DNA from 3 places in the Bacillus sp. FAU20 genome. Region 3 is predicted to be linked to each of the others. Evidence: predicted binding sites of a transcription regulator. Region 3 holds the regulator's gene; each other region holds the start of a gene.

Region 1 (10,742 bases), on a different contig from region 3:
CTTCAGTTGGCTGGAGAACGACAGTACAGTGTTATTTAGTTTTACTCGCAGCATTTGCACTTATGAACTTTTTATTAGGCGATCGTAAGGAGAAAAAGGTGAATACACCATTAATGGAACAAATAAAAGGTGTATATAAAAATGAAAAACTTTGGTTTTTATGTATCTTTTACTTTTTAACATTTGGATCTTTCGTCGCATTTACTGTATACTTACCAAACTTTTTAGTATCTCACTTCGGATTAGAAAAAGTGGATGCAGGTATGCGGACAGCAGGATTCATTGTACTTGCAACAATTATGCGGCCAATTGGCGGTTGGCTTGGTGATAAATTTAACCCATTTAAAATATTAATCTTCGTATTTATCGGTTTAACACTTTCAGGTATTATTTTATCATTCATGCCTAGTATGAACGTATATACTTTTGGTTGCTTACTAGTCGCATTTTGTGCAGGTATCGGTAATGGTACAATCTTCAAACTCGTTCCAATGTACTTCTCAGAACAAGCTGGTATTGTAAATGGACTCGTTTCAGCTTTAGGCGGACTAGGAGGGTTCTTCCCGCCGCTAATTTTAACATTATTATTCCAACTAACAGGTCATTATGCAATTGGATTTATGGCATTATCAGAAGTCGCACTTGCTTGTTTAATCATTACAGTGTGGATGTATAGTCAAGAAAAGCTGTTAGTGATGTTAAAGAATCATTAAAAAAGAAAAAGAGCCGTCCCGAAGTATTTTGGGATGGTTCTTTTAGTAATAGACTTCAACTTGTTTTTTATTGATATCTTAACAAATGTTTGTTTTCTAAAATATTGTGGTTTTTAAATAAAAAACAGAAGGGTAATGGAATTTTATGTTAAAAAATAGATATCAGATGTTATTCAATTAAAGGGCAGGTTAGCTCAAGCACAAAGATTAAACTAATTTTTAGAAAGCAAATATATCGAGAATGAAAATAATAACTTTTGAATTAAACGATGACTATTGATCGCTAACGAATCGATAAATAGTCGCTCCTTTCTAAAAGCTATCTATTAATATGTATAAAAATATATCAATAGCTTGAAATGTTCCGAAATTCAAAAAACATATAAAGGTATCTATAACAAGAAAAAACTGCATATTTTTTAGGACCAGATTTTTGGGTAAGGCTAATGGAGATTGTGAAAAAGTACACTTAAAATAAAGAATACAGTTTAGGTTGATAAGATAAAATTATGAATTTGTATAAATAATTCATAATTTTCTTTGTGAGTCATATTTGATATGTTAAAGAAAAGAGAGCGTTTAATCCAACTAAAATATATGTAGAATGAGGTTTTAAATGTTTATTTTCATTATATTAGACGTAATAGTGCCAATATTAATATTGATGCTAATTGGTGCAATCTTACAAAGGAAGTTCCAATTTAACTTAAAGCAGCTATCTACACTTATTAATTATTGCTTGATGCCAGCGGCTGTATTTGTGAATATATATGATATTAGTATAGAAACAGGTTTGTTGCTCCAGATCATGTACTATTTAATGTTTTATAGTCTGAGTCTAATGCTAGTAAGTCATTTTATTTCAAAAACATTAAAGTTAGAAAAAGGAGAAAGTGCAGCTCTAAAAAATAGCATTTCGTTAATGAATTCCGGTAATTATGGATTACCAGTAAGTCAATTGATTTTCAGTCACAATCCAGTGGGGGTTTCCATTCAGATTTTCATTGTGATTTTCCAAAACCTTTTAACTTATTCATATGGGATTTATAACTTACTATCAGCAACAAAAACAATCGGAGGTATTATTCAATCATTTATAAGACTGCCTGTATTTCATGCGCTCGTACTAGGGATTCTCTTTCAATCGTTTACAATTCAAATACCTAATTCTATCTTTCTACCTCTTAATCAGCTTGCGAATAGTTTTGTTGCCATAGCACTCATATTGCTAGGAGCACAATTAGCCAACATTAAGCTTAATTTTTTCCATAGAGTCATAACATGGTCTTTAATTGGAAGGTTACTGATGGGGCCATTATTAGCACTTTCCATGATCTACCTCTTAAACATTGATGGAATTGTTGCACAATCATTATTTATTGCAAGTTCTTTTCCTACTTCAAGAAATACATCAACTATTGCTATGGAGTATCAAATAGAGCCTGAACTACATGCACAAATCGTTTTATTTTCAACACTTTTCAGCATTATTACAGTAACTGTCGTTATTTATTTGTCATATATTTTGTTTTGAATATACGTTTAAAACCGAATGGATTTGAGGCGGTAAATGATGGATGGAAATCCCATTGATATGAGAGGAAAACAGTCTATGATATATTGGGGGGCGTTTACAATTGTACCGTGTCTGATAATCAAGTGGCTTAATTCAAAAAAAGGAAACTCGTTACGGGTTATTTCGTATGAAAATCTTTAAAGCATCTGCATATAGACTTGCGAAAAAAGACATAATTTCGCTTATAATTGACGTTACGTGAGCTTAGTTTGATAGCGATGGGGTGGGAGTGTCAAGTAAGAATTTTTTCTTTATTGATTTTATGCGGTTTTTTCGCAAAATTGTAACTAAGGGGGGATTCCAAGTTGAGTAAACAGAATATCAGCACAACAGTTTCAGGAGATATAATTGTTACCCATCTAGTTGGAAATATAAAAACAGATGATGTGTATGAATGGTTTAATGGTTTTGAGCAGGTTTGTCAGCAATTCATTTCTGAAGGGCGGAAATACAAATTGTTGGTGGATAGAAAAGGATACACGCCAAATCATTTTTCTGTTCAAAAAGTATGGAAAGAGAAGTTCTTCAATGAAATCATTTTGAATAACAGTACGGCAATTGCATTTCTCCTTGAAGAGGGGGAGATAATGGATTATTTACAACAATCTAATACGAAAGAATCTGTGAGATTTTTGATGATTATGAACAAGCGCTAATTTGGTTGAATGAATATCCAATATAAAACCTGTATTGAAGCAGTTGCCCTCAAGCAACTGCTTTTTTTGTCCGTAATTGTTGCCGTTATTTTTCTTCACAGATTCTTGTCCAATTGTTTGTCTGATCCTAAAAAACGTTTGTTCAAAGCTAATTACTATTTTAGCTAAGTGATAGATTACATTTTATGAGTACGAGAAAGTCTTTTTATAAGTTTAGCAAGGACAGAAGTTAATTCCTGTTTCATACGCTTCGTAAACGATGGGTCCTTACCTGAAGTTGAAATAGTGACAACATATTCATTATTTCTTATAACGCCAGGTGTGTGAAAAGATGATTCTGTACCATCACTTACAACGTTAACCCACTGGAAATCATGAGCGGCCTGTTTGACCATCATATTTACAGCGTGTTGATTTGTAGCTGCATAAATAAGGTGAGCATCTTTAATATCATCATTACTAAAAGCTTTTTGCTTCCAAGTAATATAAGAAAGTCCCTTCATTTCCTCGCAAATTTCTGGGCTGATAACGGTGACAAAAGCGCCTGTATCTTTTAATCCAGACGCTTTTCGATATGCAATTTTACCTCCACCAATGATAATGACCACTTTATTTTGTAGATTAAACATAAGAGGGTACATGTTATACATATATGCATTCCTCCATTCGTTCTAATAATGTTAACTTCATGTATGTATCAAACTGAAGACAGTTACAAGTCGTAACGTGATCATATTTTTTTGTATGCAATTTAATTTTTTGAAGTAATAATCCGGTAAAGAGAAGGTACGGCATGACATATACATGGGACGCAGTCGATGTTATAGCCTTGAGCTCAGCAGCAAAAGAGGGAGTTCCTTTCGTTAAAAAGGAACAGGATACTGGCATACCAAGTTTTCGTTCGACAGCTGCTCTGATTTGTTGTAATTCATGTATCGGTTGTGGATCACTACTGCCTCGTCCTACGAGTAAAATACTACTATTTTGCATTGACATAGCTTCACGTATTCTTTTCACTACAAGTTCCACCATATGTGGATGTGTACTAAAAGGAGGTACAACTGAAAATGTTATGTGTGGATATTTCTTTTGTAGTTGCTCTATTTCAAAAGGAATATCACGTTTATAGTGAGCTGCTGCAAATAATAAAACAGGTACAATCATTATTTCAGTTACTCCCTCTATTATCGTTTCTGTAACTGCATCCGAAATAGTAGGTGTCGTTAGTTCTAGAAAAGCTATTTTTTGAATTCTTTCGTTTCGCTCTTTCATAACAGATTGAATAAATTGAATGAATTGTTCATTACCTTCTTGTAGCCGGCTCCCATGTCCAACATATACAATTCCTTTCATTGTCTCACCATGTCTTTCTTCATAAGAGTTTCTTGTAATTGATGATCTACGTTATGAAACCCAACTTTATTTGCATAGTGTAAAGTTGGAACGTCGGTATACGAGAATGGGAGAGTAAGAATATTGATAAAGCCAAGGCGTTTTATTTCTGCTAGAAACGTATCAATAGAAGCACGACCTTCAAATACAATGCTATCCCATGAGAATTCAGAAAGAATACGTGAATGAATTTCATCGAAGCGATGATCAATTGTGTACTCATGAGTCATCATATAGGAACCAGCACCAATTTTTTCTTGAATAACAGCAATTCGGTTAATGTTTCGTCCTAAATAAATCGTTGAATTCGAAGAAAATTGCGCAGGTTTACTGAACAATCCATATTGCATGAGCTTTTCTTGAATAGAAAGGTTCATATACTGAAGTTCTGCCTGTAAGGAACGAATATCTTTATAATATTTACTGCATGATTGCATTAAGATGTCTACACTGTCAGCGGAACAAAATACAAGACGATCAACGTTAAAAATCTTATTGATTTGTTCAGAGGTTAATGTGTATTCTTTCTTTTTGAAAGTTGGAATTTGATATATTTCTGCACCGGACTCTTGTAACATTTGCTTTATTGCGCTTTTTTTATTTGTTGCAGATGCAAATAAAACTTTCTTGCTGTGCAATGGCTTGCGTTCTTTCCAAGAGATTTGATTACGTAAGGAAACGACATCACCAACAATTGTCATAGAAGGATTAGAAATATTCTCGTTTTTGACGATAGGAACAATAGTTGAAAGTGTTCCTGTGACAACGCGCTGTTTCCCTGTCGTACCCCATTCGATGACTGCTATTGGTGTATCTTCCTTTTTGCCTGCTTGTAGTAAATTTTCGCAAATTGTAGGTAAGTTTTTTATACCCATGTAGTAGGCGATTGTGTCGCTATTGTGGGATGAATTATATTTTCCATGATCGGTTAAAGGACCTTTCGCATGCCCAGTTAATAAAGTGACGCTATTACTATAGTTGCGGTGGGTGAGGGGGATGCCAGCATAGCTACTAGCGGCGATGCTAGATGTAATGCCTGGTACAATTTCATATGGAATGTTCGCAGATGCTAAAGTTTCTGCTTCTTCACCAACACGGCCAAAAATAGATGGATCTCCGCCCTTTAAGCGGACTACGATTTTTCCTTCTTTCGCAAATTGAAGGAGGTGGGCGTTAATCATTTCTTGTCGCATAGTATGATTCTTTGGCATTTTTCCGCAATAAATAAGTTCGCATGTTTCTTTTGTATAACTAAGAAAGAAAGGGTTTAATAAACGGTCATATAAAACGATATCTGCACGATTTAAACAATCTATCGCTTTCTTTGTAATAAGCCCTTCATCACCTGGTCCTGCACCAACTAAATATACATATCCGTTCATAATCGCACCTCATCTATTTTTATGTAAAAGGAAGCCAGGGGGAGGCTTCCTTTCGTAAATTACATGTATATATAAATATCCCCGTCAATAACTTCTACTTCATACGTTTGAATACAACCGTCATCAGGTTTTTGAACTTCACCTGTTAGTAATGAAATTTTCCAATCATGTAGTGGACAAAAGACGAATTCGCCAGACACAATTCCTTCTGCTAACGGTCCGTTTTTATGAGGACAACGATTTTCTACAGCTCGAACATCGCCATTTGAAAGGCGGAATAGGGCGATAGATATACCTTTCATTTGCACCTCTTTACCGATTTGAATAGGAAGGTCTTCTGCACGCATAATTTTTATTTTATCTTTCGTTTGTATCATATAAATCACAGCTCCTTATTTCACAGTTTCTACTTCATACATCGCTTTTAACGACTTCGTTTCTATTGCTTGTCCCCAAGCTTCTTTATATGTGCCACGAGCTGTTTGGAAGCGTTCATTTAGTGTAGTGACCATATTTGCATCTTGCAGTATTTCTTTTATGTGATCGAAGCCTAAACGCTCTGTCCAGTAGGCAGTACGCTCTCCGTAAATACCAGTTTCACGATAATATTGCATGTAAGCTGTAGCGATGCGAAGGACATCATCTTCAGTAGGGACAATCATTACAAAATCAGCTTCGCGTACTTCCGTACCACCATTTCCGCCAATATAAAGTTGGTATCCATTTTCGACACAAACAACGCCAAAATCTTTCGTCAGTACTTCCGCACAGTTACGCGGACAGCCCGTTACACCCATCTTCATTTTATGAGGTGTATCTACCATTTCTAATGATTGTTCAAGCAACATACCAAGTCCTAATGAATCTTTCGTACCGAAACGGCAGAAACGAGAGCCAACACATGATTTTACATTACGAAGAGATTTTGAATACGCATATCCAGAAGTCATATTTAATTCAGCCCATACGTTAGGTAAATCTTGTTTCTTAATACCGTATAAGCCAATTCGGCTCGCACCTGTAATTTTCACAAGTGGAACATCGTACTTTTTCGCAACTTCAGCAATTTTCATTAAATCATCAGCTGTTGTAACACCTCCGTACATGCGTGGAATAACAGAGAATGTACCATCGTGCTGGATGTTACCATTCATTCTTTCATTCACGAAACGGGATGATTTATCATCTTCATATTCTTCTGGAATCGCCATACGTAAATAGTAGTTTAAAGCAGGACGACATTTTGAACAGCCTTCTTCATGTACAAAACCAAGAACGTTTCGTACTTCTTTTGGAGATTTTAAACCTTTCTCATGAATGGCCGCTACGACTTTATCACGTGATAAAGGTGTACATCCGCACATACCGGTAGACTGCACAGAAGCATCAAAAGCATCTCCAAGTGTATGAGATAAAACTTGTTCTACAAGCGGACGACATTTACCACAAGACCCTGCGGCTTTCGTACAGCCTTTAACTTCTTCAAAAGTCTTTAACTCTTGTTCTAAAATGGCGTGAACGATTGTGCCTTTCGTAACACCATTACATCCGCAAATCGTGTCATCAGCACTCATAGTAGCAACGTTAAGTTCACTTTCTTCACCAGCTTTGTGAAGAATGGAAGCGGCTGTATATTCTTGTATATCTTCTTCTTTCTTTAACATGCTAAAGAGGCGTGTTCCGTCAGCTGTGTCACCATATAAAACGATACCGATGACTTTATTGTCACGAATTAATACTTTTTTATAGGAACGTTTACATTCATCAAAGATTGATATTGCTTTCGTTTGAGCATCTTCATAAATTTGACCAGCAGAGAATAAATCACAACCTGCAACTTTTAATTGCGTACCGACAATACTGCCCGAATATCCATCAGTTTGTAAATTTGTTATATGTTTTGCTAATATCGCACCTTGTTCATAAAGAGGAGCAACAAGTCCATATGCGATACCGTCATGTTCTGCACATTCTCCAACTGCATAAATGGATTCATCATTTGTTAGCATATAGTCATTGACTACAATACCGCGATTTACAATTAAACCAGCATCTTTTGCTATTTGCGTATTTGGGCGTATTCCGACAGCCATTACGATTAAATCGCAATCTACAACTTCACCATCTTCAAATTGAATGCCCTCAACATGGTCTGTACCAAGAATTTTTACAGTTTTCTTTTCCATTAAAAACTTCATGCCTTGGACTTCTAAATCTTCGCGCAGAAGAGAAGCAGCTTTCGTATCTAGTTGCTGCTCCATTAAGCTTGGCATTAAATGAACAACATGTACGTCCATTCCTAAGTCAATAAGACCTCTTGCCGCTTCTAGACCAAGTAACCCACCACCAATAACAACGGCCTTTTTCTTTTCTTTAGCGGTGTCTATCATAAATTGTGTATCTTCAATTGTTCGAAATCCTGTTACACCAGAGAGAGTGGAACCTTCTACAGGCAAAATAAAAGCACTAGAACCTGTTGCGATAATGAGTTTGTCATATGTAAGAGTACGATTTTTTTCTGTGATAATTATTTTTTCTTCTCGGTTAATACTTTGAACCCTTTCATCTGTATACAAAGTTATTTCATTTTCCTCATACCAACTATATTCATTCATAATGATATCTTGCATATTTGTTTTGCCTTGTAAAACATGAGAGAGCATAATGCGATTGTAGTTTGGATGTGGTTCATCTCCAAAAATAGTAATCTCATATGAATCACTATCATGTTTTAATATTTCTTCCATACAACGTATGCCAGCCATACCATTTCCGATCATCACTAAACGTTTTTTCATTTTCGTTTCCCCTTTTTATGTGAAGTATTGAACAAAGGATTATATTTCTATTATAGAAAATTTAAAAAGAGGGAGATGTGATATTTATCACATTTTTATAATGATTCACAAATTGTTAAAATTCGGATTTATTCGAGAGGGATGTGTATATTCTTTACCAAATGAAAAAACAGGACATAAGTATGTATACTCATGTCCTGCACTTGATTTATACTCTCGTAATTGCACGTGGAAATAAAATGTTATTTTCTAAATGAATATGCTCAAATAAATCAGACTCTAGTGCTTCAAGGCGTTGGTAAACAAGTCGATAAGTGCCGCAAGCTCCTTCTGGAGGAGTAAAGTCATTTGTAACTTTACGAAGCTCTTTAATAATGTTGCCTGCGTGGTTATGTTCATTTTCCAACTCATCTACTACTTTACGTAACTTCACATAGTTTTCTTCAGTTGGATTTTGTTCAAATTCTAAAATTAATGGAAAATTTTCTGTTTCTTCTTTAATTAAATGTTGTTCTAGTTCCATCTTTAGTTCATGAAATAGCTTATGAATTTGAGCTAAATGAGGCTGACTTGCCCCATGAACACGTACTACTTTTGTCACATACGGACTTAATTGTGGCAACTCTTCATTTAAATAGCGATGATGCTTATTTATAACATAATCAATCAATTCGCGATAAGAAGCATTTTTCCAATCAATTTCAGATTCATTTAATCGTTTCGTATTATGATAAAGCGTATTTAACTCTGTAAGCACTTCAGTAGCTGATAAATTTCTTTCATGAATTGCATCAATAAGTGGTTTATTGCCACCACAACAAAAATCTATTCTATATGATTTAAAAAGATCACTAGCTTTCGGGAATTGTGTAACAATCTCACCGACAATAGAAGTTTCAGTAAATGTATGTTCCATATGAATGCCTCCATAAAGTTTAAATGTAATATCTGAATTAAGAATAGCGATAAATTAAAATCTATGTAGTGATTGAAATCACTTATTCTGTGTCATTTTTGAGAATAATAATAAGAATGTTATTAAAATAAGGGGGGAAAGTAATAAGTGGTAATATTTTACGTTAATAAAAAAGAAGCTTAGTAAAAGCTTCTTTTTTATTATTATTTTTCACATGCAATTCCATCGCCATCACGATCAAGATGAGAGCTATAACCTGGTTGCCCTTTATGTAAAGGAGCTTTCCCAGCTGCTCTAACTGCAGCACAATTTTTGTAGTATGCACTATCAGTATTACCATTAGCTGGTTGTGTTTGAGCTTGCTGTGCTTTTTGCTCTTCTTGTTGCTTCCGATTTTGTTCGTCAGCTAGGCGTTTTTGTTCTTCTTGTTGTTTACGAGCTTGTTCATCAGCCTGACGTTTTTGTTCTTCTTGTTGCTTACGAGCTTGTTCATCAGCCTGACGTTTTTGTTCTTCTTGTTGTTTACGAGCCTGTTCATCAGCTAGACGTTTTTGCTCTTCTTGTTGTTTACGAGCTTGTTCATCAGCTAGACGTTTTTCATCCTCTTGCTTGCGAGCTTGTTCCTCGGCTTGACGTTTTTCATCTTCTTGCTTACGAGCTTGTTCCTCGGCTTGACGCTTCTCATCTTCTTGCTTTTGAGTTTTTTCGTCCGCCGCTTTCTTTTCTAGCTCTTTTTTCTGTTCGCTATCTTTTTGCTCTTCATTGTTAGAGGCAACTTTTGTACTAGTTGCTGTCGTTTTTTCAGAAGAAGGAGCTGAAATACCTAATAACGCAACAAAAATGACAAATAATACGGCTGTAATAATAAATTGTTTTTTCGCTACACCTGTTTTCTTAATAACAGATAAGATTGCTAGCACAAGGAAGAAAATAAATAAAACAAAACTTAAAATAGAAAAGAATTCAACAATTGGGTTATTAGAAGTTTCAGCACTAGTTATTATTGATACAATCGAAATCATAAAAAGAATAACGGCAGGACGACCATATTGTTTTGCTTCTCCATTTTTCTTAAAGAATGAAATGATACATAAAATTAAAAGAATAAAAGCAATAAAAAATAAAGCAGCACCAATATTACTCAAAATCGCCATTTTCATACCTCCATTTGTAAGATTTTTCTTATTGATTATATAGGAACTTATTGGATATTACACGTTTTATATAAATTTAGAAAATTAATATTTTTCCTAAACTTATAAACATTTATTTTGTATATAAGGAAAAATAGATGTATTTCCTATTACTT
Region 2 (10,742 bases), on a different contig from region 3:
AATTTTTCAATTTGCCAAGAAGGGATATTATCATTGCTCCAACCGGCATCTTCGAATAAAGTCTTAATTGCATATGCAGGTACACCATTCGTTCCCTCACGAATAATAAGTCCATTATGATAAATGTACATGTAATCCCCCCTTTATTTTTATATACCATTCTTCAAAAAATGCAATTAACCTTTTTTCATCCAATGCGCCTAATGGAATAAACGAGAACATCCATCCCATGAAATGAAGTTGTTTTCTCATAACTAAGCCCCGTTTTTCTAGCAACAAAGATTGAGGCGGGGTGGTCCGGATTAATAAGAGAAATTAATTTATTCATTCGTAACGCTTGGAAGCCATAGTCTCGAAATGCTGCCGCTGCTTCTTTCGCATAGCCTTTTCCCCAATACTGAGGTAATAACCAATAACCAATTTCAATTTCCTCTTTTCCATCTATCTGCTGCTTTACTAATCCTGCATGACCAATCCGTATCCTCGTTTCCTTTTCAATTAATACAAATAAACCGAGGCCATTTTTATAGCTAGGAATTACCCACTCCTCCAAACTTTTTTTACATTGCATATATGTTTTTAACGTCCCATTTCCAATATAGCGCATTACTTTTTCGTTTCCCCATAGTGAAGCGTAGAACTGTAAATCATCCATTGTATATTTACGAATTTGTAAACGGTCTGTATGAAACATTCCTTCACTCCTTTCTACTAATTTCTTCTTAATTTCACGATCATATTTTGTATGCACAATAAATGTTACCATTTATTATAAATGAATCAACTACATAACGCAGAATATTCAATCTTATAGAAACAAAAAAAGCAGTAGACAAATATTGTCTACTGCATCCATATCATAACTAGCATAAAGAAAACTACAATTGAGGGGGGTGTAGGATTTTCAAATATACTAGATACTTATCCCGTTCTAACGGGCGGTAAACTTTCCAATTGTTTCAAGTGAAAAGTTTACCGCACATAAGAACTTCCTTCGTTCATTAAGATAGTATTGCTAAATAATCATATACACGCTTAGCTTTCTCTCCACCCATTCGTGCATGCTGAAGAAGAGAAATACCATGAGGACCAGATGCACGTAATGCTTCTGGTTGAGCTACTAAAATAGCTTGTACGACTTCTAATTCCCCAAGCATAGCTGCCGCGAAAATATCCATACGAGCACCCTTTTCTAGTAAATAAAGAGCAATATCTTTACGACCTACATGTGCCGATGCGCCTAACGCACTTTCCCAATCTGATCCACCCCAATTATAAGAGGCGTGAAGTAAGCTTGGTGATTCAACCAATAGCTCTTGTACTTTCTCTAAATCCCCGTGAGCTGCCATAACAAATTCTCTTACTAATTCAGTGGTAATACGCTCTTCTGTTTGCATCGCTCTTCTCCCCTTTTAAAAATTCGTTTCGGTGTAAAAAAAGGCTTGTCACTTCCCTGAAAAATATCTACATCTATGCCAAATACATGTTGAAACATTTCATGGCATAGTACTTCTTCTGGTATACCATCATACTGAATTTTTCCTCGCTTTAATACAAGTAAACGATCGCTATATTGAGCAGCTTGGTTAATGTCATGTAAAACCATTATAATTGTCATTCCAAACTCCTCATTTAATCGTTTCACAAGTTCCATTACTTCCAACTGGTGAACGATATCTAAAAAGGTTGTTGGTTCATCCAATAATAAGACATTTGTACGTTGCGCTAGCGTCATCGCAATCCAAGCACGTTGCCGTTCCCCTCCTGATAAAGAATGTAAAAGACGATATTCATACCCTTCAAGATTTGTAACAGACAATGCCCAATCAACAATTTCTTCATCTTCTTTATTTAAGCGGCTACTCCATGATTTATGTGGACCTCTTCCGAACTCAATTAGTTCTTTCACTGTTAAATCTAATTGATGATCATGCATTTGTGGTAACATTGCTAATTGCTTCGCTACATCAGCACTCTTCATCATATGAATATTTTTCCCATCTAAAATGATGTCCCCTTCGCTTTGTTTCAGTAGCCTTGCTATTAAACGAAGCAAAGTAGATTTTCCCGATCCATTCGGACCAATTAAACTAACGATTTCTCCAGCCTTAATATGTACATTCATATTTTGCATTTGAAATCTTTCAGAGTGTGCGTAAAACACTTTGTTAACGGAAATCACTTTGTTTTCCTCCTCTATGAATTAAATATAAGAAGAACGGACCACCTAAGAAGGACAGTAAAATACCAACAGGCAATTCGATTGGGTCAAACCAACTTCGAGCTATTGCATCCGCAAAAACAAGTAATACCCCGCCGCCAAGGCATGATAAAGGTAGCAAATATCTATAATCATTTCCAACTAATAAACGTAGCATATGTGGTACGACAAGACCGACAAATCCAATAAGACCAGACACACTTACTGCAATTCCAGCTAATAATGTACTTACTACGATTAAATAAAACCGACTTTTTTCCACATTATGTCCTAATAACTTTGCCATTTCATCTCCAAGCATTAACACTCGAATATGCTTAATACCAAAGAAAGCTAATATAATGGCGAATATTGCATAATAAATAATCATGTTTAAATGTGCCCAACTTACACCACCAATACCGCCCGCTAGCCACGGTAACACCGATTGTACTTTGTCACTATGTAATAACATTAATGCTGACGTTGCTGCACCAATTAATGCATTGATCGACACCCCTACTAAGACGATTCTTGAAGGTGGTGCCCCTTTTTGCCATGATAAAGCATAAATAACCATCGCTGTTATGAAAGCTCCTAAAAACGCCCCTAGTGGTAAAAAAGCTAGATGCTGTGGGAATAAAATCATGATGACAATTGCTACAAGGCCTGCTCCAGATGAAACTCCGATAATACCAGGATCTGCAAGAGGGTTTCTCATAACTCCTTGTAGCAGTGTACCAGATGCAGCTAAACATGTTCCTACTATAAACCCAATGAGCACTCTCGGTATGCGAAGATCCCATACAATTCGATGAACTGTCGAACCTTCATCTTGTATACCTGTTAAAATATCTCGTACAGAAAAGGATAAACTTCCTGCGAAAAGACCGTAAAAGAGACCTAGGATTGTTAATACAACTAAAGTAACTGCTATTATCCATCTTTTTTTCGCAAAAGGATGTTCCTTTTCTCTTACTACTTCACTACTTTCCATACGTATCATTTCCTTACATCTTGTATACTTTTATACATAAAGTCCATTGCTTCTGTAACTTTTGTACCAGGATTAGATCCAAATAAATCAGGTGGCAAAATAACTACGCGGTTTTGTTTTACTGCCTCTAAATTTTTCCACGCTTCATTTTTCATCATTTCGCCTTCGAATGCTTTTTTCACACTTTTTGGATCTCCGTGTGTAATTAAATAAATCACATCTGGATTCGCCTCAATAATACGTTCTACACTTAGCTGTGCATATTGCGGGTATTCTTTCGTTTCTGGAAAATCAGAAGCAATATTTTTTCCGCCTGTTTTTTCTAAAATATCACCTGATAAAGATGTTGGTAATGCCGCTAAATAAGTTCCTGGTGCGCCATACACTAGCAAGGCTTTCACATCGCTCTTTTTCTCATATTTCTTCATTTGATCATTCATTTTTTGATTAATTTCTTTTGCTTTATCTTCTTTCTTCATTACCATTCCATATAATTCAATATTTTTTTGAATATCTTGTACAGAATTCGCAGAAGAAATGATAACTTGCGTTCCTTGTCCTTCAACCGTTGGCACATTCTTTTGGAATCCATTGTTAGCAACAAGTACATCGGGCTTTAAACTAGCAATTTGCTCAAAGTTCGGTTGATGTGCATTCCCAATTACTTGTGCTTTCTTTAACTCCTCTGGAAGAGTTAATTTCGTATCTGGGCGACCTACTATGTTTCCACCTAAAGCATGAATAATATCCATGTCTCCCATACTTAATGTTGCAAAACTTTCTGGCACTTTATCGAATGTTACCTTTCTTCCTGATAGGTCGGTAATTTCGATTTTCTTTTTTCCTTTTTCTGTTTTGGTTGCAGACGCTTTTCCGTCCCCTTTGGCACTGCAACCTATTAACAAGAAAAAAATAGATAAAATCGCTGTAAATAGCGTAATAGATTTTTTCATTTCTTCACCTCTAATTGATAATGATAATCATTAACCACTATTCTACTTTAATTGATAAGGATTATCATTGTCAACACGAAACGCATACATTTTTCTACAAAAAACAAAAAGCGTGACAAAAAGATTTTTTCTTTTCGCCGCGCTCTAGTTAACAATATTATTCACATTCATTTTCCTCTAGCTGTTCACGCATCACTTTCACACGCTGAAAGAAAAAGAACGATAAACTTAAAAATATAACGATGCTCCCCATCATAACAAAAAATTGGATTGTCTCTTTTGCTCCACTCGGAATCAATAAGCCAACCATTAACAATGTACTTACAGCGAGAAGCATTTGTCCAAACCGAGTATAATCTTCTATTTTTCCTTTTAATTCTTTCATTATATTCTCACTCCTCCATTTCACTGTATCATATTCTATGAAACTGAAAGACCAGTAAATACAGCCATTCTGGGAGATGTTTTCCAATAAAAAAAGAGCCGCTTTTACTGCGGCTCTTTTTTTATCATTATTCACCTTTATATGCTTCCATATAAATTTCTTTCAGCTCTGAAATAAGCGGTAACTTTGGATTAGCAGTTGTACATTGATCTTCAAAAGCTCTTTCTGCTAATACTCCAACAACCTCTTCAAATTGCTCTTTATCGACTCCTTGTCCCGCAATACTCATATTAATATTTAAGCTTTTTCCAAGCTCAATAATTGCTTGGACGAGTGATTCCACCCCTTCTGCTACCGAACTTGCTGGAAGCCCGAGCATTCTCGCTATATGTGCATATCTTTCATCTGCCACAAAGTGCTCATATTTTGGGAACAATGCGTGTTTTCTTGGCTTAATAGCATTATAGCGGACTACGTGCGGCATTAGAATGGCATTTGCGCGTCCGTGCGGAATATGGAATTCTGGTCCAATCTTATGTGCTAAGCTGTGATTAATACCGAGGAAAGCATTTGCAAATGCCATCCCTGCAATTGCAGAAGCGTTATGCATTTTTTCTCTTGCTTCTTCATCATTTCCATCTTTATATGCTCTCGGTAAATATTTGAATACGAGATCAATAGCTTTTAATGCTAATCCATCTGTATAGTCATTTGCCATAACAGACACATACGCCTCAATTGCATGTGTTAAAACATCCATACCAGTATCTGCTGTTACATTTGGTGGTACTGTCATTACAAATTGTGGATCAACAATTGCTACATCTGGTGTTAATTCATAATCTGCGAGCGGATACTTTATATTATTTTTCTTATCTGTAATAACCGCAAATGGTGTCACTTCTGATCCCGTTCCTGATGTCGTTGGAATCGCAACAAACTGCGCCTTATTTCCTAATTCCGGATATTTACATGTACGTTTTCTTATATCTAAAAATTTCTGTTTAATGCCATAGAATGTCGTTTCTGGATGCTCATAGAATAACCACATTCCTTTTGCTGCATCCATAGCTGAACCACCACCAAGTGCGATAATTACATCTGGCTTAAAGCTTTTCATCATTTCCGCACCTTTGAAAACAGTTTCATCTGATGGATCTGTTTCGACCTCAAAGAAAACTTCAACTTTCACATCATTTGCATGCTTGTTTAAATAGTGCGCGACTGTATCGACATAGCCATGTTCAACCATTCCGGGGTCCGTTACAATAAATGCTCGTGAAATGTTAGGCATATTTGCTAAATAAGCTGTAGCATGTTTTTCAAAATAAATTTTTGGTGGCAGTTTGAACCACTGCATATTCTTTTTTCTATTTGCCAGCCTTTTTATATTTAATAAATGAGTCGCTGTTACATTTTGGGAAACTGAATTCTTTCCGTATGAACCACAACCAAGTGTAAGTGATGGAATAAATCCATTATATATATCCCCTATTCCACCTTGTGATGAAGGTGCATTTACAATGAGACGGCAAGCTTTCATACGTAACCCAAATTGCTTTTGCACATCTTTATTTGTAGAATGGATAACTGCTGAATGTCCTAAACCACCGAGATTTAACATTTCTTCGCAATATGCAAATCCTTCTTCTAAGGAATTCGCTTTTACACAAGCTAATACTGGGCTCAGTTTCTCACGAGATAGTGGATACGCTGCTCCGATACCTTGTATTTCAGCTACAAGCATTTTTGTATTTTCAGGTACAGTAATCCCAACTAATTCGGCAATATACTGTGCTGATTTCCCAACAATATCACTATTTACTGCACATGTATTTTCGTTAATAACAAGCTTTTCTAATTGCCTTCTCTCTTCTTCTGTTACAAAGTAACAATTGTTTGCAATCATTTCTGTTTTCACATCATCGTAAATTTCCTTATCTACAATGATTGCTTGCTCAGATGCACAAATCATACCGTTATCAAATGTTTTTGATAAAATTAAATCATTAACTGCTCTTTTTACATGCGCCGATTTCTCTATGTAGCATGGTACATTACCAGGGCCTACACCTAGCGCTGGTTTCCCAGTAGAATAAGCCGATTTCACCATACCAGCCCCTCCAGTTGCTAGAACGAGTGCTACACCATCATGGTTCATCAATTGTTTCGTCGCTTCAACAGACGGTCTTTCAATCCATTGAATACAGTGTTTTGGGGCACCAGCTTTCATCGCTGCATCATATACGGTTTTCGCTGCTGCCACAGAACATTTTTGTGCGGAAGGATGAAATGCGAAAATAATTGGATTTCTTGTTTTTATCGCAATTAACGCTTTAAACATTGTTGTCGACGTTGGATTCGTTACTGGTGTTACTCCAGCTACTACACCGACAGGTTCCGCGATTTCTATTATTTCTTCATGAGGATCTTCGTGAATAATCCCTACCGTTTTATCTTGCTTTATACTATGCCAAATATATTCAGTGGCAAAAATATTTTTAATGCATTTGTCTTCATATACACCACGGCCAGTTTCTTCAACTGCCAATTTTGCTAGCGGCATATGTTGATCAACACCTGCTAATGCCATTTCATGAACAATGTTGTCAATTTCTTCTTGTGTAAAACTTTCTAATGCTTGTAAAGCTTGTTGACCATTATTTACTAGCGTATCAATCATCTTTTTTACTTCCTGCATTTCATTTACAACTTTCTCTTTGACTACCATGTGAATTTCCTCCTATTCTACTATTACGGTCCTTATATGTCCCTGTAGGTCAAAATAAGTCCCAATTAACACAAAAAAATAGAGATGCTTTCCTACATGAATTTCATTGTTTGTGAAATATTTCACAAGTTTATTTGTGAGTAACATTTCCTGAATTCAATATACACGAAATCATTTCGTTTGTGTATGTCTATTTTGTGAAATGTTTCACAAAATAACATAATACAAAATACACTGCTAATATTAGCAGTGCATTTTGTATTATGCTAGCGCTTGTGCTAAATCTTCAATTAAATCTTCACCATCTTCAATACCGACAGAAATACGAATTAATGTATCTGTAATTCCTAATTCTTTGCGGCGATCCGCTGGGATTGATGCATGTGTCATTTGAGATGGAATAGAAATTAAACTTTCTACCGCTCCTAAGCTTTCAGCAAGTGTAAAGTATTGTAGTTTCTCAAGTACTTTATTTAATGTTTCTTCACTATCTACATCAAATGAGATAATAGCACCAAATCCGTTTGCTTGTTCTGTTGCTAATTCGTGATTTTGATGTGATTCAAGACCTGGGTAATATACTTTATTTACTTTTGGATGATTATTTAAGAACTCAGCAATAGCACGTGAATTCGTTTCATGTTCTTCCATACGAATTCCTAATGTTTTTAAACCGCGAAGTAGTAAGAAGCTATCTTGTGGCCCAAGAATACCTCCTGTTGAGTTTTGTACAAAATGAAGATCTTCTGCTAGTTGTGGGCTATTTACAACTACTAAACCTGCAACTACGTCACTATGACCTCCTAAATATTTCGTTGCACTATGAAGCACAATATCTGCTCCTAAAGAAATCGGCGACTGCCAATATGGCGTCATGAATGTGTTATCAATAATTGTTAATAGGTCTTTCTCTTTAGCAAGAGTAGATATTTTCTTAATATCAGTAATTTTTAGTAGTGGGTTCGTTGGTGTTTCCACATAAATTGCTTTCGTATTTGGACGAATTGCTTCTTCAACTTCCTCTAAGTTTGTTGTATCTACAAATGTATGCTCAATACCGAAACGGTTTAATACTTTCGTAATAACGCGGTATGTTCCACCATAAACATCATCTGTTAAAATAACGTGGTCACCTTTTGAGAACAACATAATTGTCGCTGTAATAGCAGCCATTCCTGAACCAAATGCAAATCCAGCATGCCCGTTTTCTAATACAGCAATCATTTCTTCTAAAGCTGCACGTGTTGGGTTACCTGTACGTGAATATTCATATCCTTGATGCTTACCAACTGCTTCTTGTTTGTACGTACTTGTTTGATAAATCGGTACGTTTACAGATCCAGTTGAAGGTTCTCCTATGCGAATACCATGAATTAACTTTGTCTTTGCTCTCATTTTTTATTCCCATCCTTTGTATATGTCTTTACTTAAATAGCGCTCACTGCTATCAGGAAAAATGGTTACAATATTTGTACCTGGTGGTGCCTTCTCTGCCTCCAGTAAGCTCGCATGAAATGCTGCTCCTGAAGAGCTCCCAACGAGAAGTCCTTCTTTTTGCGCTAATTCTTTCACTCGTAAAAATGCATCTCGATCAGAAATCGTATGAATTTCATCAAAATAAGATGTCTTCAAAAATGGCGGGATAAATTCCAGTCCAATTCCTTCGGTCTCATGTGAACCAGCCTTACCACCATTTAAAATAGATCCTTCTGGCTCTACGATAACTGTTTTAATATCTATATTTTTTTCTTTCAAATAAGATGCAGTCCCCATAAACGTACCGCCAGTTCCTGCTCCAGCAACAAATATGTTAATCTCTCCATTCAATGCGTCCCACAATTCAGGTCCTAATGTTTTAAAATATGCACGAGGATTTGCCTCATTTGCAAATTGACTTGGAGAGTATGAATTCGGTATTTCATTTACTAACTCTTTTGCTTTTGCAATTGCACCGGTCATTCCTTGCTCAGTCGGTGTGTGCACGACCGTTGCACCTAGCGCTTTCATTAATTCTTGTTTTTCAATACTAAATTTCTCTGGTACACAAACGATAACACGTAAATCATATTCTAATGCTGCAAGTGCCAGTCCAATACCAGTATTCCCAGCAGTGGGTTCAATAATTGTTCCACCTTGGGTAACAAGCCCTTTTTCTAGCGCATCTTCGATTAATTCTCTTCCTAAACGATCCTTAACGCTTCCGCCTGGGTTATAAAATTCAAGCTTTGCAAATAAACGGACCCCTTTCGGAAGTGGAAAACGAGTAATTTCTACAATTGGTGTATGACCAATTAACTCATGAACTCCACGATATACATTCATCGTGTTCTCCCCCTTGTTTGCCAATAAAGAAAAGGCAACTGTATGTATTTTCTTTATATGAGACAGTTGCCTTTTTGTTACATTACTTTAACTCTTCTAACACTTTTACGATAAAGTTTGTAGAATGAAGAGCTGCTTGATCTAAAAACTGATCAAATGAAACATTTGATTCTTTACCAGCAATATCAGAAAGTGCGCGAATGATAACAAACGGAATTTCATATTGGTGGCATACTTGTGCAACAGCTGCTGCTTCCATTTCTACCGCATAAAGATTTTCAAATTTATCACGGATGGCTGCAACGCGGTTCGGATCACTCATAAATGAATCACCTGTTGCAATCATACCTTTTACAACTTGAATATTTTCTTCAGCCTGCATACATTTCTCAGCTAATGCAACTAACGCCTCATCAGCTTTAAATCCAGGCGGCATTCCTGGTACTTGACCATATTCATAGTTAAATGCTGTTACATCTACGTCATGGTGACGAACTTCAGTGGAAATAACTACATCACCAACGTTTAGAGAGTGATGGAATCCACCTGCTGAACCAGTATTAATTACTTTTTCAGGCTTATATTTTTCTAATAAAATTGTCGTTGACATCGCTGCATTTACTTTACCAATACCAGACTTTAACAAGATTACTTCATGCCCTGCTAATAGCCCTTTCGTAAATTCACAACCTGCAACCGTTTCTGTCTCTGCTTGTTCTAATTTGTCACGTAAAATACGTACTTCTTCTTCCATTGCTCCAATTACAGCAATTCTCAATCTAATCCCTCTTTCTATTGCTTAGTTGCCTCCATTACCCAAACGAAATGATTTAATCTCGTGAACGTTACATGGAAGCCATTGTTTTCAAAAATAGTCTGCATAACTGGAATACGTGTATAGTATTCCGTTTGCAAATCGTTTGCTAACTGATGGAAACCTCTTTGTTTTGCTGTTTCAACAGTTTTATCATATGCATCTTGATCTGCAAATATCGTATCAGCAAACACTATTTTACCACCTTTGTTTAGCAATTGACTATACTTCGCAATCGCTACATTTTTTTCATCATCTGTTAAATGATGAAATGCATAGGTGCTTACAATGGTATTAATTGAATTTGGAACTTCAAATGAAAGAAAATCACCGTCTGTAA
Region 3 (10,742 bases):
AACAAGAACCGCATCGTTTTTCACGATAATTCCGGCATTTTGGAATCCAAGGAAAGCAATGAATAATCCAATACCTGCTGCTACTGCAAACTTTAACTCCGATGGAATTGCATTAATGATTTTTTCACGAATACCTGAAGCAGTAAGAATAATAAAGATAATACCTGACATTAATGTTCCAGCAATGGCCGTTTGCCACGGAATACCCATCGTTAACACTGCTGTATAAGCAAAGAACGCGTTAATTCCCATACCCGGCGCTAAAGCAATTGGATACTTCGCGAAAATACCCATAATTAACGAACCGATCGCTGCCGCTAATGCCGTAGCAACGAATACTGCACCTGGATCCATCCCTGTACCTGCTGGTAACCCTTTAACATTTCCAAGCGACAGCGTAGCAGGATTGACAAATAGTACGTAAGCCATAGATAGAAATGTCGTTAACCCTGCTATGAACTCAGTCTTATAATTCGTACCGAGCTCATCAAACTGAAAATAGCGTTTCATCTTACGTTTCCCCCGTTATATGATTACTCGCCGCATTTCTCCTAGCCCTCTTTTATCCCGAGAAATAAAAAAGGCTTCCATTGCATTTATACATGGAAGCGTTCTATAAACAAAGACAAGTTTCCCCTCATCTTTATACAAACGCCTCGTAGTCAAGCCATTTACGGTAGCTAGGTAGAAACTTTCGGGCCATATCCCCGATATTATACGACGGCTATAATATTCACTTTTCGTTTGAATTACATAATCATATTAACTCGACGAAGTAGTTTTGTCAATTTAAAAACGAACATTTTTATAAAATTTTATAGTTTCGTTCGTATTAATACCAAAATAAAAAAGATCCATCTATGCATAAGCAATAGATGGACCTTTTTATAAATACTATTCCCACTCAATCGTTGCTGGTGGCTTACTCGTTACATCATACACGATACGGTTAACGTGTTTTACTTCGTTTACGATACGTACAGAGATTTTCTCTAATACGTCCCAAGGGATACGTGCCCAGTCAGCTGTCATACCGTCGATAGATGTTACCGCACGGATACCTACTGTGTAATCGTAAGTACGCTCGTCACCCATAACACCTACGCTACGCATACCAGGAAGCGCAGTGAAGTATTGCCAGATTTCACGGTCTAAGCCCGCTTTAATAATTTCTTCACGTAAAATCGCATCAGATTCACGAACGATTTCTAATTTCTCTTCTGTGATTTCACCTAATACACGAATACCAAGACCCGGTCCTGGGAATGGTTGACGCCATACGATTTCATCAGGAATTCCTAGTTCAGACCCTAATACACGTACTTCGTCTTTAAATAACGTGTTTAAAGGCTCGATTAATTTGAACTGCATGTCTTCTGGAAGTCCACCAACGTTATGGTGAGATTTAATTGTTTGTGCAGTTGCTGTACCACTCTCAACGATATCTGTGTAAAGTGTACCTTGCGCTAAGAAGTCCATACCTTGTAATTTAGACGCTTCATCATCAAATACGTAAATGAATTCGTTACCGATGATTTTACGTTTTTGTTCTGGATCTTCTACACCTTTTAACTTGTCCATAAAGCGGTCTTTTGCATCCACTTTAATAACGTTCATATGGAAGCCTTCGCTAAATGTTTTCATAACGCCTTCCGCTTCGCCTTTACGAAGTAAACCGTGATCAACGAAAATACATGTTAATTGGTCACCAATTGCTTTATGAATTAACACTGCTACAACAGAAGAGTCTACACCGCCGCTAAGTGCGCATAGTACTTTTTTGTCTCCAACCGTTTCACGGATTTTCTCTAATTCTACTTCGATAAAGTTCTCCATGTTCCATCCTTCAGAACAACCACAAGCACCGAATACGAAGTTTTTAATTAAATCGTTACCGTGCTCAGAGTGACGTACTTCTGGGTGGAATTGTACACCGTATAATTTTTTGTCTTCATTGCTCATACCAGCAATTGGGCAAGATTCACTTGTTGCGTCTACTACGAATCCTTCAGGTAAACCAGTTACTAAGTCACCATGGCTCATCCATACAACTTGCTCTTCTGGAAGGTTCGCATATAATTTTGATTCGTTCTCTACTTTAAGAACAGCTTTTCCGTACTCGCGGTGATTTGCACGCTCTACTTTACCACCGAAGTGTTGCGTCATAAGCTGCATACCGTAACAAATACCGAAGATTGGTAAACCTAGTTCAAAGATTTTTTCATCACAATGTAATGCACCTTCACCGTATACACTATTTGGTCCACCAGAGAAAATAATCCCTTTTGGATTCATTGCTTTAATTTCTTCTGCAGTAATTGTATGTGGATGAAGTTCACTGTATACACCGAACTCACGAATTCGACGTGCTATTAACTGATTGTATTGACTTCCAAAATCTAAAACGATAATTGTATCGTGTTGTTTCTTCAAAATAATCACCCCAACGTTAGTTCTCGTATATAAATATTTTCACCAATTTGGCGAAAAGCATTACCAATATAATAAAAAAAGCCAGTCCTCCGCCTCTAGTCTCATAACAAAGAAAAGGCAGGGGTCTGGCTTTATAAAGAAAGATAGTCTCCGCTCTTTATAAATATAAGACACACTGCCTTCATAGTCAGGTTGTTTACGGTAACCCGGTAGAGACTCTCAAACCATATCATTGAGGATATATGAAGGATCGTTTTATATTATCTTCCTAGATTCTAACAATGAAGTATCAATATGGTCAAGAGAGAAAGCGACAAAATTCTACAGAAATTCATTTCCTTTTTTAAAAAACATAAAAAAACATCCATTTCTATATAGAAATGGATGTTTTTTAGGGCAAACGGAATTACATCATTCCGCCCATACCGCCCATGCCCATGCCGCCCATGTCAGGCATTGCTGGTGCATTTGGTTCTGGCTTGTCAGCTACTACAGCTTCAGTTGTTAAGAACATAGCTGCAACAGATGCTGCGTTTTGAAGTGCAGAGCGAGTTACTTTAGCTGGATCTACGATACCAGACTCAAGCATGTTAACCCATTCGCCAGTAGCTGCGTTGAAACCAACGCCTACTTTTTCGCCTTTTAGACGCTCTACAACTACAGATCCTTCTAGACCAGCGTTGATTGCGATTTGGCGAACTGGCTCTTCTAGTGCGCGAAGTACAATGTTGATACCTGTTGCTTCGTCGCCTTCAGCTACGATAGAAGCTACTTTTGTGTATACGTTCATAAGTGAAGTACCACCACCTGCAACGATACCTTCTTCTACTGCTGCACGAGTTGAGTTAAGTGCATCTTCAATGCGAAGTTTGCGTTCTTTCAACTCAGTTTCAGTTGCTGCACCTACTTTAATTACCGCTACGCCACCTGCAAGTTTTGCAAGACGCTCTTGTAATTTTTCACGATCGAATTCAGAAGTTGTTTCTTCTAATTGCGCACGGATTTGACCGATGCGAGCTTCGATTTGTTCTGTGCTTCCTACACCTTCAACTACAGTTGTATTTTCTTTCGTTACAACAACTTTACCAGCGCGTCCTAAAGATTCAACTGTAGCAGATTTTAAGTCACGGCCTAATTCTTCAGTGATTACTTCGCCACCTGTTAAGATTGCGATATCTTCTAGCATTGCTTTACGACGGTCACCAAATCCAGGAGCTTTAACAGCTACTACGTTGAATGTACCACGAAGTTTGTTCACTACTAATGTAGCTAAAGCTTCGCCTTCTACATCTTCAGCAATGATAAGAAGTGGTTTACCTTGTTGTACCACTTGCTCTAATACTGGTAAGATTTCTTGAATGTTAGAAATCTTTTTGTCAGTGATTAAGATGTATGGGTTATCAAGAACTGCTTCCATTTTGTCAGAATCAGTAATCATGTAAGGAGATGCATATCCACGATCAAATTGCATACCTTCTACTACGTCTAATTCTGTTGTGAATCCTTTAGACTCTTCTAAAGTAATAACGCCGTCGTTACCAACGCGCTCCATTGCTTCAGCGATTAATTGACCTACTTCTTCGTCAGCTGCAGAAATAGCAGCTACTTGTGCGATAGAAGATTTGCCTTCGATTGGTTTAGAAATCGTTTTTAATTCTTCAATTGCAGCAGTAACAGCTTTTTCGATACCTTTACGAAGACCCATTGGGTTCGCACCAGCTGTTACGTTTTTAAGACCTTCACGAATCATAGCTTGCGCTAATACAGTTGCAGTTGTTGTTCCGTCACCAGCTACATCGTTTGTTTTGCTAGCAACTTCTGCTACTAACTTCGCACCCATGTTTTCGAATGCATCTTCTAATTCGATTTCTTTTGCGATTGTTACACCATCATTTGTAATAAGTGGTGAACCAAATTTTTTCTCAAGTACAACGTTACGACCTTTTGGTCCAAGTGTTACTTTTACTGCGTTTGCAAGAGTGTCGACACCGCGAAGCATCGAACGACGTGCTTCTTCACTAAATTTAATATCTTTTGCCATAATAATTGACCCCCTTGGATTTTTTAAGATTTATATAATTAACCGATAACTGCTAAAATGTCACTTTCACGTAAAATCAAGTAGTCTGTACCTTCATATTTCACTTCAGTACCTGCATATTTTGAGAAGATGATAAGATCACCTGCTGCTACCTCTAAAGCAACACGCTCACCATTCTCAAGCACTCGACCAGTACCTACTGCAACAACTTTACCCTCTTGTGGTTTTTCTTTTGCAGTATCTGGTAATACAATACCACTTGCTGTTTTTTCTTCTGCTTGAACAAGCTCAATTACAACGCGATCACCTAATGGCTTTAGCATGAACAATAACCTCCTCATTTTGTTATGTAAATTTCTTTTATTAGCACTCAAGTCATCCGAGTGCTAACACACTTATAATAATAAATAATCTCAATTTCTTTTGCAAGTAAAAAAATCATAATTTTTTCGCAAATTACTATATAAACTTTCTATATAGAATACCGCCTTTACTATATGAATCGTTGTTTCCCCTACTCGTATGTTACAATATGAAAGACACCCTAAGTTGTTTTCGCTAAACGTACAACTTTTTCCTGTCTCCTACTTTAATTTCAAATAAAGATTTACAAAAAAATCATAATTCGAATGAAAGTTTATATCGTAGATAACATATTTACATGTTATCCTACCTTATCTCATACACTAGAGTTAGAAAGGATGGTTAAACCATTTGAAGAAACAATACTGGTGGATTATCGTTACATACATTTTAATGCAGTTATCTGGCGTTGTTGGATTACCACTTCTCCTAAAAACAGGACTCTATGATAATAGAGGATTTACCATTGAGGAAAAAGGACAAATCATAATGGGACACTGGGCAATTATTAGCTTCTTTGTTGCATTATGTATCATACTTTGGTTACTTAGAACAGATATTCGTGACAGGCATTTAGATGCAATGCGCTCTTCTGTCCCAGCTACTATTGGATGGATTTTCATCGGGTTCTTCTTAGCTTTCTTTTCACAAATAGTTGCCGGTATGATCGAGATGCAGCTACTAGGAATTAAGCAAGGTTCAGAAAATACAATGAAACTGATGGAAATTGCAAGAACGACACCTTGGTTCCTTATTGTCGTATCTATAATCGGACCTATCTTAGAAGAAATCGTATTTAGAAAAATTTTATTTGGTGCACTTTATAAGAAGTTTAACTTCTTTATTGCAGCTATCATTAGTTCGCTTGTATTCGCAGCAATTCATTTTGATTTTACTCACTTATTGGTATACACTGCTATGGGGCTCGTATTCGCCTTCTTATATGTGAAGACGAAACGTATTATCGTTCCGATTGCAGCTCATGTTGCGATGAATACATTAGTTGCTATTGGGCAAATTTTTATGAGCAATGAGCAAATTCAAGAAATGATTAAAGAAGCTGAAAAAATGCAAGGCTTTATCGGAGGATTTTTTGTATGAGAAACTCACCATTGTTCATGGCTGCACTATACTTCCTTCTTGGATGTATCTTTACACGCTTGGCCATTACGAACGTGACAGATACAATCTGGAATATGTGGACAATACTATTTGCAGTTATGGCAACAATTGATTTTAATTTGGCACTTCGCCTTATATTAGTTAAATTCACAAAGAAGAAACAATAATAAAACGCAGAGGTCGCTTCCTCTGCGTTTTATTGTGGATAGTTTTTCAAAAAGTAAACTAATGTTTGTAACTCTACAGCTAAGTCAATATGATGAATTCTAATATTCTCTGATACGTTTAATCGCGCTGGTGTGAAATTCAAAATACCGTGCACGCTCGTTTCAGCTAATCTATCTGCTACAGCTTGTGCTACTGTGGCTGGTACTGTTAATATTGCCACTTGTATATCATTTGATAATCTCTCTTCTAATTCATCTAAATGATATACAGGAATGCCCCCGATTTCTGTTCCAACTTTCTCTTCACTAACATCAAATGCCATTTCAATTTTTGTATTATTGTTTTTCGTGAAATTATAATGTAAGAAAGCGGTCCCTAAATTACCTACTCCAATAAGTGCTACACGTGTTATATCATCTTGATCAAGTGTTTCGCGGAAAAATGATAATAAATAATTTACGTTATATCCATATCCCTTTTTCCCTAACGCTCCAAAATACGAAAAATCTCTTCGTATTGTTGCGGAATCTACTTTTACTGCCTCACTCAATTCGGCCGATGAAACACGCTGCTTACCAGAAAGAGATAAGTTTTGGATAAATCGATAGTATAGAGGCAATCTTTTAGCAGTGGCTTGTGGAATCTTTTGCTGATCCATATGACCTCTCCTCTCTTCCTATCATTATTCATATACTTTAATCAAATACAGAAGTTTAGCACTCATTAAATTCCTTGTATAATAAAGAGAAGAAGTATTCTCTCTTTATTTTAAACTATACACTATTTTTAGTATGATTGAGAAATATAAACATGGCAAAGTTAAGAAATTATTTGAGGTGAAAACATTGATTTTATTACAAGTAAACGCGCTTTCGAAATTATACGGTGCAGAAACAATTCTGGCAAACATAAAATTGGAAGTACAAACAAAAGATCGTATCGCATTAGTTGGAAGGAATGGAGCAGGAAAATCTACATTATTAAAAATAATCGCTGGTGAATTATCTCATGATGGTGGCGAAATTATAAAACCAAAAGATGTCTCAATCGGATATTTAGCTCAAAATACTGGACTAGAAACGTCTTTAACAATTTGGGATGAAATGCTAACCGTCTTTACCCACTTACAGCAAATGGAGACAAAACTTCGAAGGCTTGAGCAAGAAATGGGAAAAGAAGAAAACTTTTCAAACGAAGCTACATATGAAAGATTGTTAGCTGAGTATGACCAATTGCAACTCAATTATAAAGATCAAGGTGGATATCAATATGAAGCGGATATTCGCTCCATTTTAAGCGGCCTTGGCTTCCCAGTTGAAACGCACCAGACGACGATTTCTACTTTAAGCGGCGGGCAAAAAACAAGATTAGCTCTCGGGAAATTATTATTAACAAAACCAGACTTACTTATTTTGGATGAGCCTACAAACCATTTAGACATCGAAACATTAACGTGGCTTGAGCAATATTTACAAGGTTATCCTGGCGCAATATTAATCGTTTCACATGACCGTTATTTCTTAGACAAACTCGTTACACAAGTATATGAAATTTCGAATAAAGAAAGCAGACGATTTGTTGGTAACTACAGTAAATATTTAGACTTAAAATCAGCATTATATGAGCAAGAAATGAAACGTTACGAAAAACAACAAGATGAAATCGCAAAACTTGAGGACTTCGTTCAAAAGAATATAGCTCGCGCTTCTACAACGAAACGGGCTCAAAGTCGCCGTAAACAACTAGACAGAATGGAATTATTAACAAGACCATTAGGGGATTCTAAGTCAGCATCATTCCACTTCGATATTGAAAAGCAAAGTGGAAATGATGTTTTACAAGTAAATGATGCAACCATCGGCTATGATGAGAACCCTATAATTGAACATGTAACTATGCGCTTAACTCGCGGAGATAGTGTTGCTTTAGTTGGTCCAAATGGAATTGGGAAATCCACATTATTAAAGTCTATTGTGAATAAGTTACCACTATTAAATGGTGATGTTTCTTTCGGATCAAATGTATCTGTTGGTTATTATGATCAAGAACAAGCAAACTTAACATCTTCTAAACGGGTTTTAAATGAACTATGGGATGAATATCCACTGCAACCTGAAAAAGAAATCCGTACTATACTCGGGAATTTTTTATTCACAGGAGATGATGTACTGAAACCAGTATCTTCCCTTAGTGGTGGACAAAAAGCTCGATTAGCTCTTGCAAAACTTATGATGCAAAAATCAAATTTATTAATTCTAGATGAGCCTACGAACCACCTTGATTTAAATAGTAAAGAAATTTTGGAGAATGCTTTAATTGATTACCCAGGGACTCTTCTATTCGTCTCACATGACCGCTACTTTATTAACCGTGTAACAACGACTGTGGTTGAGTTATCAACAGAAGGTGCACAGGAATATTTAGGGGATTACGATTACTACGTTGAAAAGAAAAATGAAATGATTGAACGTGCAGAACTTGAACAGCAAGAAAGTGACATTCCTGTTCAAAAGGTGGTTGCACAAGAGAAATTAAATTATTTAGAAGAAAAAGAGCGTAAAAAACTAGAGCGTCAACGCACTAGAAAAATTGAAGAGCTAGAACAAAGTATATTAGAATTAGAAGAAGAAATTGCTACGTTAGAAGATCAACTTTGCTTACCAGAAATATATGCAGATTATGAAAAAGCTAGTGAAATTACAACTAAAAAGCAAACGCTACAAGAACAACTTGAAACTTGTATGGCAGAATGGGAAGAGCTGCATGTATAAGCATATTTAAATAAAGAAGATGTCTCATAAGTCAGGATTTTTGACTATGCGACATCTTCTTTTCTTTTAATACAGAAACAATTTTTTGAGTATATCAATCGTAACTTAGAATATACTAACGATTTTTCAAATATATCTATCGTAACCCTATATATATTAACAATTTGACACGAAATATCGATTTAACGACAAAGATTGACAATATTAGCATCTTCTATAATGGGGTGATGTTTCAAAATGTTTTTCGGGGATATCTTCTTGCCTTTTATTTCCCGAAAAAGAACAAATTCAAAGGTCTGACATCATCCTATTTATCCACAAGTTTATACACATATCCACCTTTATAAAATAAACCTTAAAATAACTTTTCCACATTATCCACAATCAACAAAAAAGTTATCAACATTTTATATACACAATAAAACCCATATTATCAACAGACAATATGGGTTTTATCCACAACCTGTGGTTAATTATGTGCATAACTATGCTTCAATATCTAATCCTGGATTTGCATTTAAGGCTAATGTTGCACGCTTACCTTGTTCATAAGCAATTGTCCCTGCCGCTGCAATCATCGCTGCATTATCTGTGCATAAAGATAGCGGCGGAATAATTAATTCAATGTTTTCTTTTTGTGCAAATTCCTCTTCTAATCGCGCACGAAGTCCTTTATTAGCAGCTACTCCACCAGCAAGAAGTAATTGCTTTACATTATAAGCTTCTGCTGCACGAGCTGCTTTCGTTACAAGTACATCTATTACACTTTCTTGGAAACTTGCCGCTAAATCTTCTGGCGCAATTTCTATACCGCGTTGTTTTGCATTATGCACAGTGTTGATAACTGCTGATTTCAATCCACTAAAGCTAAAATCATATGAATCCGGTTCTAGCCATGCACGAGGCAAATCAATTGTCGGTTCTCCTTCATGTGCAAGGCGATCAATATGAGGACCACCTGGATATGGCATAGATAACGTACGAGCTACTTTATCATATGCTTCTCCAGCTGCATCGTCTCGTGTTTCACCAATTACTTCAAATGAACCATGTTCTTTCATATAAACAAGTTCTGTATGCCCACCAGATACAACAAGTGATAATAACGGGAATTGAACTTCTTTTACTAAACGGTTCGCATAAATATGACCAGCAATATGATGAACACCGACTAACGGAATATCATGTGCAAACGCTACTGCCTTCGCTGCATTTACTCCAATTAGAAGTGCTCCTACTAAACCAGGACCTTCTGTTACAGCAATTGCATCAATATCATCAAATGTGATGTTTGCTTCCTTTAAAGCTTCTTCTAACACAACTGTAATTTCTTCTACATGATGACGGGATGCAATCTCTGGTACAACGCCGCCAAAACGTTTATGACTTTCAATTTGTGATGCAACGACATTCGCAATAATTTCCGTTCCATTTTTAACAACTGCTACTGCTGTTTCATCACAACTTGTTTCAATACCAAGTATAATCGTATTTTTTTCCATTATATATTCACCCACATTACGAGACCATCTTCCTGATTGTCTGCATAGTATCGTTTACGAATCCCACCATTTTGAAATCCGTATTTTCTGTATAACTGCTTTGCTACTTCATTTGATACACGTACTTCAAGTGTCATTGTTTTTACCCCTAGTTCTTTCGCTTCAGAAATAACTGCTTTCAATAGGGCATCTCCTAACTTTTGACCTCGGTATTCTGGCAAAATAGCTATATTTGTTATATGTGATTCATCAATAATTATCCACAATCCACAATACCCGATTACACGACCATCTTTTTCTAACACAATATAATGTGCATGTTCATTCATCGTTAATTCACGG

Evidence for each region. Region 3 encodes Rex, which represses fermentation and respiration genes when NADH is low (regulators of the CRP and FNR family bind a similar motif). Its sites were predicted from a motif close to TTGTGAAATATTTCACAA; they were not measured.
Region 1: the regulator Rex is predicted to act here: its motif matches at 8,535-8,552, upstream of nirB (NADPH-nitrite reductase large subunit).
Region 2: the regulator Rex is predicted to act here: its motif matches at 7,377-7,394, upstream of adhE (bifunctional acetaldehyde-CoA/alcohol dehydrogenase).

What each region holds. Positions count from the first base shown of each region.
Region 1 is NZ_JBVYHY010000026.1:264,125-274,866, forward strand. Features, by position in the region: gene narK (nitrate transporter NarK) at 1-713, shown strand, start outside; gene AC0OM3_RS23270 (AEC family transporter) at 1,330-2,247, shown strand; partial or broken gene AC0OM3_RS23275 (STAS/SEC14 domain-containing protein) at 2,552-2,971, shown strand; gene AC0OM3_RS23280 (precorrin-2 dehydrogenase) at 3,122-3,595, opposite strand; gene AC0OM3_RS23285 (sirohydrochlorin chelatase) at 3,588-4,298, opposite strand; gene AC0OM3_RS23290 (uroporphyrin-III C-methyltransferase) at 4,295-5,719, opposite strand; gene nirD (nitrite reductase small subunit NirD) at 5,779-6,096, opposite strand; gene nirB (NADPH-nitrite reductase large subunit) at 6,112-8,517, opposite strand; gene ric (iron-sulfur cluster repair di-iron protein) at 8,726-9,433, opposite strand; gene AC0OM3_RS23310 (excalibur calcium-binding domain-containing protein) at 9,637-10,587, opposite strand.
Region 2 is NZ_JBVYHY010000003.1:283,502-294,243, reverse strand. Features, by position in the region: gene AC0OM3_RS01760 (GNAT family N-acetyltransferase) at 1-131, opposite strand, end outside; gene AC0OM3_RS01755 (GNAT family N-acetyltransferase) at 188-766, opposite strand; gene AC0OM3_RS01750 (ankyrin repeat domain-containing protein) at 1,002-1,397, opposite strand; gene AC0OM3_RS01745 (ABC transporter ATP-binding protein) at 1,364-2,182, opposite strand; gene AC0OM3_RS01740 (FecCD family ABC transporter permease) at 2,169-3,197, opposite strand; gene AC0OM3_RS01735 (ABC transporter substrate-binding protein) at 3,203-4,150, opposite strand; gene AC0OM3_RS01730 (YrhC family protein) at 4,308-4,535, opposite strand; gene adhE (bifunctional acetaldehyde-CoA/alcohol dehydrogenase) at 4,663-7,266, opposite strand; gene AC0OM3_RS01720 (bifunctional cystathionine gamma-lyase/homocysteine desulfhydrase) at 7,528-8,661, opposite strand; gene AC0OM3_RS01715 (O-acetylserine dependent cystathionine beta-synthase) at 8,665-9,588, opposite strand; gene mtnN (5'-methylthioadenosine/S-adenosylhomocysteine nucleosidase) at 9,671-10,366, opposite strand; gene AC0OM3_RS01705 (class I SAM-dependent methyltransferase) at 10,381-10,742, opposite strand, start outside.
Region 3 is NZ_JBVYHY010000017.1:45,726-56,467, reverse strand. Features, by position in the region: gene AC0OM3_RS12655 (NCS2 family permease) at 1-510, opposite strand, end outside; purine riboswitch at 640-741, opposite strand; gene guaA (glutamine-hydrolyzing GMP synthase) at 895-2,433, opposite strand; purine riboswitch at 2,598-2,699, opposite strand; gene groL (chaperonin GroEL) at 2,840-4,474, opposite strand; gene groES (co-chaperone GroES) at 4,513-4,797, opposite strand; gene AC0OM3_RS12635 (CPBP family intramembrane glutamic endopeptidase) at 5,189-5,938, shown strand; gene AC0OM3_RS12630 (YdiK family protein) at 5,935-6,126, shown strand; gene AC0OM3_RS12625 (redox-sensing transcriptional repressor Rex) at 6,156-6,785, opposite strand; gene AC0OM3_RS12620 (ABC-F family ATP-binding cassette domain-containing protein) at 6,973-8,898, shown strand; gene tsaD (tRNA (adenosine(37)-N6)-threonylcarbamoyltransferase complex transferase subunit TsaD) at 9,384-10,400, opposite strand; gene rimI (ribosomal protein S18-alanine N-acetyltransferase) at 10,400-10,742, opposite strand, start outside.